DNA from 4 places in the Streptomyces purpurascens genome. Region 2 is predicted to be linked to each of the others. Evidence: riboswitches for the same ligand, from Rfam matches in the RefSeq annotation. Region 2 holds a riboswitch; each other region holds the start of a gene.

Region 1 (2,189 bases), 1.3 Mb from region 2:
GAAGGACTTCGGCGGGAAGCGCTTGGGGTCGAGGTCCAGGTCGCGGCAGACCAGGGCCATCAGGCGCTTGGAGTCGGCGGCGTCGTAGATCGAGAAGCTCGACGTGAAGCCGAGCCTCTTGCTCTCCCGGCGCAGGATGCGCACGCAGGCACTGTGGAACGTCATCACCCACATGGCGTTCGCGCGCGGGCCGACGAGCTGCTCGACGCGCTCCTTCATCTCGCCGGCGGCCTTGTTGGTGAAGGTGATGGCGAGGATCTGGCCCGGGTGGACGTCCCGCTCGGCGAGGAGGTGGGCGATGCGGTGCGTGAGCACGCGGGTCTTGCCGGAGCCGGCGCCGGCCACGATGAGCAGCGGGGAGCCGGAGTGCACGACGGCGGCGCGCTGGTTGTCGTTCAGCCCCTCCAGGAGCGCGGCGGCGTCCACCGGCGGGCGCGCGGCGCCGTCCCGGTAGTAGGCGTCGCGGTCCGGCGGCACGTCGAACTTCCCGCCGAACAGATCGTCCGGAACGTGCTCCGATCCGTGATCGTCCTCGGGCGGCGGCGGGGGCTCGTCCGCGGGGCCCCGCTGGGCCTGGAGGTCCGCCAGGAAGCTGTCGTCAAAGAGGCTGCTCATCGCTCTCCGAGTCTAGGGCGCCCCACTGACAGCCCGCCGCCGCCCTGAGAACATCGCCGAAAGGACCCCCCTGTCACCCTCCAGGTCCACGCGATCACAGGCCGCTATGGCCTTCACAATTACGTGCGAATGGTGACCAACCCCCCTCGATTGATCACTCTCGGCGACGTTCATGAGCAAGGTCACGGAAATGTATCGGGCATATCACCCTTCAACCTTCACAAGGGCCACACGAGTTGGCTACCGTGCGAGGAGGCCACACGACCCCCACCGGCGAACGTCGCCGGGCCGCGTGGCCTCCGCCGAGTCCGGCGTGCCGCAGCGGCAGCCAGAGCCGGGGACCCACCGAGACCCCGGGGTGAATCGGCCCGACTCCCTTTCCGGAGAAGGCCGTAGGGCAACCCTTCCGAAGCATCCGCCCGAACCCGACAGCTAACCCGGTAGGCGGAGCATGGAAGGAGTCGCCTCCCTTGGCGTCGCACCGCAAGTCGCGTCCTACGGGTTCGCGCGTGGCAGGCATACGGACCCCCGCCCTCGCAACGGCGGCCCTCACCTCCGTGGCCCTGCTGTCCCAGTCGGCCAACGCCGCCCCCGAGGCCGACGACAAGCCCAGCCTCGAGGAAGTCGAGAAAAAGGTCGACGACCTCTACCGCCAGGCGGGGTCCGCGACCGAGAAGTACAACGGGGCCAAGGAGAAGACCGCCAAGCAGCGCAAGCGCGTCGACACCCTCCTCGACGACGTCGCCCAGCGCACCCAGAAGCTGAACGAGGCGCGGGAGGAGCTGGGCACCTTCGCCGCCGCCCAGTACCGCACCGGCGCCTCCGCCCCGGACACCGCCACGTTCCTGCTCGCGGACACCCCGCAGGACTACTTCGACCAGACCCAGCTGATGGACCGGATGACCGGCCGTCAGAAGGTGGCGGTCGACGACTACATCACCCAGCAGTCAGAGACGATGGAGAAGCGTCAGGAGGCCGCCGAGAGCCTCGAGACGCTCACCGAGTCACAGGGTGACCTGAAGACGGCCAAGGCGACCGTCCAGAGGAAGCTCGCCGACGCGCGCGAACTGCTGTCGAAGCTGACCGCCGAGGAGAAGGCGCGGCTCGCGGCGATCGAGAAGGAGAAGCAGCAGGAGGCCGCCCGCAAGGCCGCCGAGCTGGCCCGGCAGCAGGCCGAACAGCAGAAGGAGCGGGAGCAGGAGGCCGCCCAGCAGCAGGGCAGCGGCTCCTCCTCGGCGGGTTCGTCCTCGTCCGCGGGGTCGTCCTCGTCGTCCACCGCGCCCGACTCCTCGTACGCCACCAAGGCCGACAAGGCGCTCGCCTTCGCCCGCGCCCAGATCGGCAAGCCGTACGTCTGGGGCGCCACCGGCCCCGGCTCCTACGACTGCTCCGGCATCACCCAGGCCGCCTGGAAGGCCGCCGGGGTGACCCTGCCGCGGACGACGTACGACCAGGTCAACGCCGGCACCACGGTCCCCCTGGCCGACGCCCGGCCCGGTGACCTGGTCTTCTTCTACGACGATGTCACCCACGTCGGCATCTACATCGGCAACGGCATGATGATCCACGCTCCG
Region 2 (2,189 bases):
CGACGAACTCCAGCTGGTCCTCGCCCCGCTCTTCGTGGGCGATCCCAAGGCGCCCCGCCTCTTCGGGCCCGGCGGCTACCAGGGCGGCCGGCTCCGGCTGCTGGAGACGCGGCAGATCGAGGACGTGGTCCTCATGCGCTACGAGCCCACCGCCCCCGGCACCGGCCCCCTCGCCACCGCGGCCGACCACCACTGGCTGGCCCTCGCCTGCGAACTGGCGGGCCTCTGCCCGCCGTCGGACACGGCGTTCAGCGTGGGCGCGGTGGTGGTCGCGGCCGACGGCACGGAACTGGCCCGCGGTCACTCCCGCGAGGGCGACGACCCGGTCGCGCACGCGGAGGAGGCGGCTCTGGCGAAGCTCGACCCGTCCGACCCGCGGCTCGCCACCGCCACGGTCTACAGCAGCCTGGAGCCCTGCGCCCGCCGCGCCTCCCGCCCCGCGCCCTGCGCCCGGCTGCTCCTCGACGCGGGCGTGCGCCGAGTGGTCACGGCCTGGCGCGAGCCGGACACCTTCGTCCAGGACGCCGACGGCAGCGGCGTCCTGGCGGCCGGCGGTGCGGAGGTCGTCGTCCTCCCGGAACACGAGCACCGGGCCAAGGCCCCGAACCGCCATCTGCTGTAGGGGAGCGAGGGCGGATCTGGCTACCGACGGCCCGCTGAGCATGAGGTGGTCACGAGTGGTCCCGCGGATGGCGTACACTGGAATCACAACGACGCGGGGTGGAGCAGCTCGGTAGCTCGCTGGGCTCATAACCCAGAGGTCGCAGGTTCAAATCCTGTCCCCGCTACTGAAGGCCGAGGGCCGGAATCCGAAAGGGTTCCGGCCCTCGGTGCGTTTCGGGGTGTTCCGCTCCCCTGTCACTTTCAGTGAGTGATGCGCACCGCTCCGCATAGCAACTGACACACCGTCAATACCCGGCAGTCACTTACGGAGCGGTCAACTCGCCCGATTTGAGCCGGTCATGGCAGGTAAGTCCGCACGAAAAAGGTTAATGATCAAGTGGAATCGCTGGAATCCACCCCCCGGGTCTATTAACGTTCGATAACGCAGCGCGGTCGTCCCAGCCGTCACAGAAGGCGGCTCCGTGCGCACGCGCCGAATCCCGAAAGGGAACCGGGGAACCACCACTTGGGGTGAATCGGGCGTAAACCGCCGTGGAAGCACGGTCGGTATACGCGCGTAGGAGACCTTCCTGCTCCGAACCCGTCAGCTAACCCGGTAGGCGAGAAGGAAGGAAAGGAGTACGCCCACGTGGCGTCCAACCGGCCTGCCCCCGCGGCCCCGTTCGCGCGAAACCAGCGCGACACCGATACTTTCGGCTACGGCGGTCAGCGCACCGACGAGGGCCCGTTCCAGGAGTGGAACCCCACCGAGGAATCCATCCGTCCCGTCCGTGGCCGGCATCGCGTCACCAAGCAGCGCGGCGGAGGTCTCGCCCGCAGCTCCACCGTCCTGGGCGTCGGCGTCATAGCCGCCGTGGGCGCGGGCGGCATGGCCAGCGCCCAGACCGGCAAGCCGCCGGTGTCCATCTCCGTGCCGGACCTGCCCTCGGTGGGTTCCCTCATCTCGGACGACGACACCCCCGCCGGCTCCTCGACTCCGCTCAGCGGTCTCGGCACGGCCACGGCGGACACCGAGGAGAACTCCTCCGGCGCCGGCGAGGCGCTGCGAGCCCGGATCATGGCCCAGGTCGAGTACCAGCAGGACCAGATCGACACCAAGGCCGCGCAGGACGCCGCCGACGCCGCCGAGAAGGCGGCCGCGGAAGCCGTCGCCAAGGCGGAGAAGGAAGCCAAGGCCAAGGCCGCCGAGGCCAAGAGGAAGGCGGAGGAGGAGGCCAGGAAGAAGGCCGAGGCCGAGCGCCTCGCCGCCCTCGCCAAGCAGTTCACGCTGCCGACCTCCTCGTACACCCTCACCTCGACCTTCGGTCAGGCCGGCGCCTACTGGTCCTCCGGCTACCACACGGGTCTCGACTTCGCCGCCCCCACGGGCACGCCGATCAAGGCGGTGCACAGCGGCACCATCACCGAGGCGGGCTGGAACGGCTCGTACGGCTACAAGACGGTCCTCACCCTCGATGACGGCACGGAGATCTGGTACGCGCACCAGTCCTCCATCGGCGTCAGCGTCGGCCAGAAGGTCAGCACGGGCGATGTCATCGGCCGTGTCGGTGCCACCGGCAACGTCA
Region 3 (2,189 bases), 3.1 Mb from region 2:
CGCCGGTGGACGAGATCTCGGCGAACGACGTGATGGCCCAGTTCATGTACCTCGAGCACCAGGCGCCGGACCGCGACATCCAGCTCTACATCAACTCCCCCGGCGGCGCGTTCCACGCGATGACGGCCCTCTACGACACGATGCGCTACGTCACCTGCGACGTGGAGACGGTCTGCCTGGGCCAGGCCGGGGCGGCCGCCACGGTGCTGCTGGCGGCGGGCACGCCGGGCAAGCGATCCATGCTGCCGGACGCGCGCCTGGTGATCCATCAGCCCGCCCTGCCCGAGCCGGTCCAGGGACAGGCCAGCGATCTGGCGATCCAGGCCGACGAGCTGATGCGGATCCGGACCCGTATGGAGGAGATGCTCGCGCGGCACACCGGCCGCACCCGGGAGCAGGTGAGCGAGGACATCGAGCGGGACAAGATCCTCACCGCCCAGGAGGCGGTGGAGTACGGCCTGGTGGACCGGATCGTCCCCAACCGCAAGGCCACCATGGCCGCGCCGACCGGAAGGTGAGCCGCCGGTGCTGCCGCCCGAACTGCCTCCGCTGCCCGCCCTGACCCGAGCGGAGGCGGAGTTGATCGACCGTTACCTGGAGGTCGTGGACCTGCTCGGCCGGATCAACCCGGCGCTGCACGGCGACACCTACCGCGGACTGCGCGCCGCCCAGGCCCTGGTCGGCAAGGCGACCGCGCTGCGCGACGCGCTGGCCCTGATGCACCAGCGGGGCGAGACGGAACTGCACGCCGACACACTGGCCCGGGCCCTGCGGGTGCTGGACGGCGAGCGCCGGACCGCCCGTGTCACCCTGCCCCCGGAGTCCGTCGGTTGACACGGAGCCGGCGGATCCAGCGGCCCGGACGCTCGCTCCGTCGACGCGGCGTCCGGGCCTGAGTCGAAACGGGCCAAACGACGTACCGCTGTTCGGAGTAGACGGGGCACCAATTTTTGGACCGTCACGGTTGCGCGACGCGCACGACGGAGGGGCGGAATGGGACATTCCATCGCTGGTCGGGCGGTGCGCGGCACGGTGGACACCGACTCGAACACAGACGTGTCCACCCGAACGGGTGAGTGGTGAGTAACAACACAAATCCCCGGTTCCGTTGGGATTTCATGACAACCATCAGTCAAGATCCCTGACTGACGACAAGCCCCCGCCACAGCGGCGGGGCGATCCGGGCGGACGCCGAGTCCTGCCGCCGCCTGGATGACCGGTCGACAGGAGTGGATCGGCAGGAGTGGAGGACCCAAGCACGACGGGTCGCCGGGACGGTCACGCCATGACCGGTCCCGAGCAGCCCTTGGGGTGAAGCCGCGTCAGCGGCCGGGCAACTTCGCCAGCCCGAATCCGACAGGTCATCCTTCACAGGCGGCTGACGAAGGGTTGCGCATGACTGCGCTCAATCGTGTCCCGTCGCTCATGGTCCGGGCCGGTACGGCCTCGGCCCTCACCATCGCCGCCGTGGGCGGCTCGATCGTGGCCCCCGGCTTCTCCTCCGAGGCAGCGGCAGCCACGCCGGCGACCAAGGCACTCCAGATAGCGGCCTCGAAGAAGGGATCGCCCTACAAGTACGGCGCCACCGGCCCGCACCGCTTCGACTGCTCGGGCCTCACGCTGTACTCGTTCAAGAAGGCCGGCAAGAAGCTGCCGCGCACGGCCGCCCAGCAGTACAACAAGACCCGCCACATCTCCGCCCAGAACCGCAAGGCGGGAGACCTGGTGTTCTTCCACTCGGGCCGGAACGTGTACCACGTCGGTATCTACGCGGGTAAGAACAAGCTCTGGCACTCCCCGAAGAGCGGGGACGTGGTGCGGCTGCAGAAGATCTGGACCAAGAGCGTCTGGTACGGGCGCGTGAAGTGACCCACCCGGCGTGCGGCGACGCCTGAGACGCGCCGCCGCACGCCGGGAGCGTGACACGGGCTCAAGTGGTTACTCGTCGCGTCATGGCCGAGCACAGTCCCTGCACCGCACGCGGCGAGACGCCACTGCAGCGCGCCGACCGCAACTTCGTCGAGCTGCTCCAGGAACTGCGGGTCACCCAGACGGGCGTACAGATCCTGTTCGCCTTCCTGCTGTCGCTCGCCTTCACCTCGCGCTTCTCGTCCCTCGACACGGCCCAGCGCGTCACCTACGTCAGCACGCTGCTGCTGGCGGTCCTGGCCGCGGCGCTGTTCACCGCG
Region 4 (2,189 bases), 3.6 Mb from region 2:
TCATGGCCGCCTGGGTCACCGACAGCCCGAACGCCATGCTCAACCAGCGGGCCAGCTCCCTGCGGTTCCGGTTCGTCAGTGCCATGGCCGGGGTGCTCGGGGTGGGCGGCGACCTCACGCGGTGGACGGCGGAGGAGCTCGCCGAGGCGCGGGAGTGGGTGGGGCTCTACAAGGAGATCCGGCCCGTGGTGCAGCGCGGCGACCTGTACCGGCTGCGGCCCCCGGAGGGCGGCCTGAGCGCGGTGCAGTACGTCCTCGGTGACGAGACCGTCGTCCTCGCCTGGCTCCAGGCGCAGCGCTACGGCGAGCCCGTTCCGGCGCTCCGGCTGCGGGACCTCGACCCGACAGCAGCGTACGAATGCCTCGAAACGGGCGAAGTTCACCGAGGGGCCGTACTGGCACATCACGGGCTGCGAGTCGGTCTGCGCGGGGACCTGGATGCCGCGGTCGTCCGCCTTAAGCGCAAGTAGCCGTTCTGTCCGAATAGGGCGAATAAGGCACTTAAGGTGTTTCGGCATAACGTGCCCCGATCGTAAAGGAGATGAGGTCGGGGTGCGTGACCATCGTCATATTCGTGACGATGTGTTGTCGTCATGTTCACGTAATTCTTGCGTTATTCAGGGGCATTGAGGAAAAACAGAGATCGGAAATCCACGCTCGGTGACGGGAAATGTGCCGACGCGTCAAGAAAAACGCCCTCACAGGCAACCGCAAGCTTGTCCCATTGCGTCTCGGTCGCTTACGTTCCACACCAATCCGGACGGACGCCTAATCCTGCCGCCGCCCGGAGCCCGCACACACTGACCCGTGTATGGCAGGAGCGGGGGACCCACAGGTACGACGCCTGTTCCGGTTCCCGGAACGGCTTGGGGTTCAGCCGCACTTCGGCGCGGCCGGGCATCTCCAGCCCGCACCCGACAGCTCACCTCGCAGGCGCCGGAGAGGAATTCGCCATGCCCGCGAAGGGTAAGCATCGCCGCCCGAAGTCCCAGCGGTTCACCCGCTCCATCGCCGTCGCCGGAACCGGCGGGGCCGCCCTCGCCCTTCCGCTCATGGGGGCCGCCGGCGCCCACGCCGCGACCCCGCAGTCGGCTCCGGAAAAGGCCGTCCAGTCCGCTCCGGCCGCCGAGAAGAAGGCCGCCGAAAAGGCCACGGGCGCCCACACGTACACCGTGAAGGCCGGCGACTATCTCGCGAAGATCGCCGACGACCAGAACGTCAGCGGCGGCTGGAAGAAGCTCTACGCCGACAACCGTGACGCGGTCGGTGCCGATCCGTCGCTGATCCACCCGGGCCTGAAGCTCTCGGTCGGCAAGAAGGCGGCGGGCGAGCCCAAGACGCAGTCGTCCGCGCCCAAGGCGGCCGAGAAGCCGAAGGCGTCGGCTGAGAAGTCGTCCGCCTCCGAGTCCTCCTCGAAGGCCGGCACCGCCGCGAAGCCGGCCGCCGCAAAGCCGGCCGCCGAGGCCTCCGGCTTCAGCCTCCCGGTGGACGGCGCCGCCGTCGGCACCCCGTACCACATGTCCGGCAGCATGTGGTCCAGCGGCTACCACACCGGTGTCGACTTCGTCGTCCCGACCGGCACCTCGCTCAAGGCCGTCGGCGCGGGCACGGTCGTCTCCGCCGGCTGGGGCGGCGCGTACGGCAACCAGGTCGTCATTCAGCTCGAGGACGGCAAGTACGCGCAGTACGCCCACCTCTCCTCGCTCTCCGTCTCGGCCGGCCAGACCGTGACCGCCGGGCAGCAGATCGGTCTGTCCGGTGCGACCGGCAACGTGACCGGACCGCACCTGCACTTCGAGATCCGCACCACGCCGGACTACGGCTCGGACGTGGACCCGGTCGCCTACCTGCGCTCGCACGGCGTCTCCGTGGGCTGACCGATCGCACGACCACCTGCCTGACACGCGGCCGAAGGCCGGACCCCGATCCCCGGGTCCGGCCTTCGGTGTGTGCGCGGCCGCCGATCGGCTCAAGGGATCGACAGGATGCGGCAGTTGGGACACAGTGATCCCGTCGTGAGTGCAAGCGCTTTCTGAAGGAGCTGTGTCCCGTGCCGACCACCCGGAGAACGTTCGGAGCCATGACGGCCGGAGCCGCCCTGGCCGCCCTCGCCCCGGCGGCGACCGCGAGCGCCGCGCCCCGTCACCGCCGCCTGATCGCCCACGACGACTTCTGCCACGGTCTCGCCC

Evidence for each region. Region 2 has a riboswitch for cyclic di-AMP ahead of OHU35_RS20145 (M23 family metallopeptidase). Riboswitches for the same ligand answer to the same signal wherever they lie in the genome.
Region 1: another riboswitch for cyclic di-AMP. It lies ahead of OHU35_RS26405 (C40 family peptidase); the one in region 2 lies ahead of OHU35_RS20145 (M23 family metallopeptidase).
Region 3: another riboswitch for cyclic di-AMP. It lies ahead of OHU35_RS06270 (C40 family peptidase); the one in region 2 lies ahead of OHU35_RS20145 (M23 family metallopeptidase).
Region 4: another riboswitch for cyclic di-AMP. It lies ahead of OHU35_RS36370 (LysM peptidoglycan-binding domain-containing M23 family metallopeptidase); the one in region 2 lies ahead of OHU35_RS20145 (M23 family metallopeptidase).

Annotation. Positions count from the first base shown of each region.
Region 1 covers NZ_CP108341.1:5,760,329-5,762,517, reverse strand. The annotation lists gene pcrA (DNA helicase PcrA) at 1-615, opposite strand, end outside; cyclic di-AMP (ydaO/yuaA leader) riboswitch at 920-1,077, shown strand; gene OHU35_RS26405 (C40 family peptidase) at 1,086-2,189, shown strand, end outside.
Region 2 covers NZ_CP108341.1:4,432,530-4,434,718, reverse strand. The annotation lists gene OHU35_RS20155 (dihydrofolate reductase family protein) at 1-622, shown strand, start outside; tRNA gene OHU35_RS20150 (tRNA-Met) at 715-788, shown strand; cyclic di-AMP (ydaO/yuaA leader) riboswitch at 1,085-1,241, shown strand; gene OHU35_RS20145 (M23 family metallopeptidase) at 1,253-2,189, shown strand, end outside.
Region 3 covers NZ_CP108341.1:1,379,990-1,382,178, forward strand. The annotation lists gene OHU35_RS06260 (ATP-dependent Clp protease proteolytic subunit) at 1-518, shown strand, start outside; gene OHU35_RS06265 (hypothetical protein) at 526-834, shown strand; cyclic di-AMP (ydaO/yuaA leader) riboswitch at 1,180-1,392, shown strand; gene OHU35_RS06270 (C40 family peptidase) at 1,396-1,869, shown strand; gene OHU35_RS06275 (DUF6328 family protein) at 1,953-2,189, shown strand, end outside.
Region 4 covers NZ_CP108341.1:8,003,994-8,006,182, forward strand. The annotation lists gene OHU35_RS36365 (alpha-galactosidase) at 1-470, shown strand, start outside; cyclic di-AMP (ydaO/yuaA leader) riboswitch at 789-949, shown strand; gene OHU35_RS36370 (LysM peptidoglycan-binding domain-containing M23 family metallopeptidase) at 954-1,877, shown strand; gene OHU35_RS36375 (DUF6250 domain-containing protein) at 2,051-2,189, shown strand, end outside.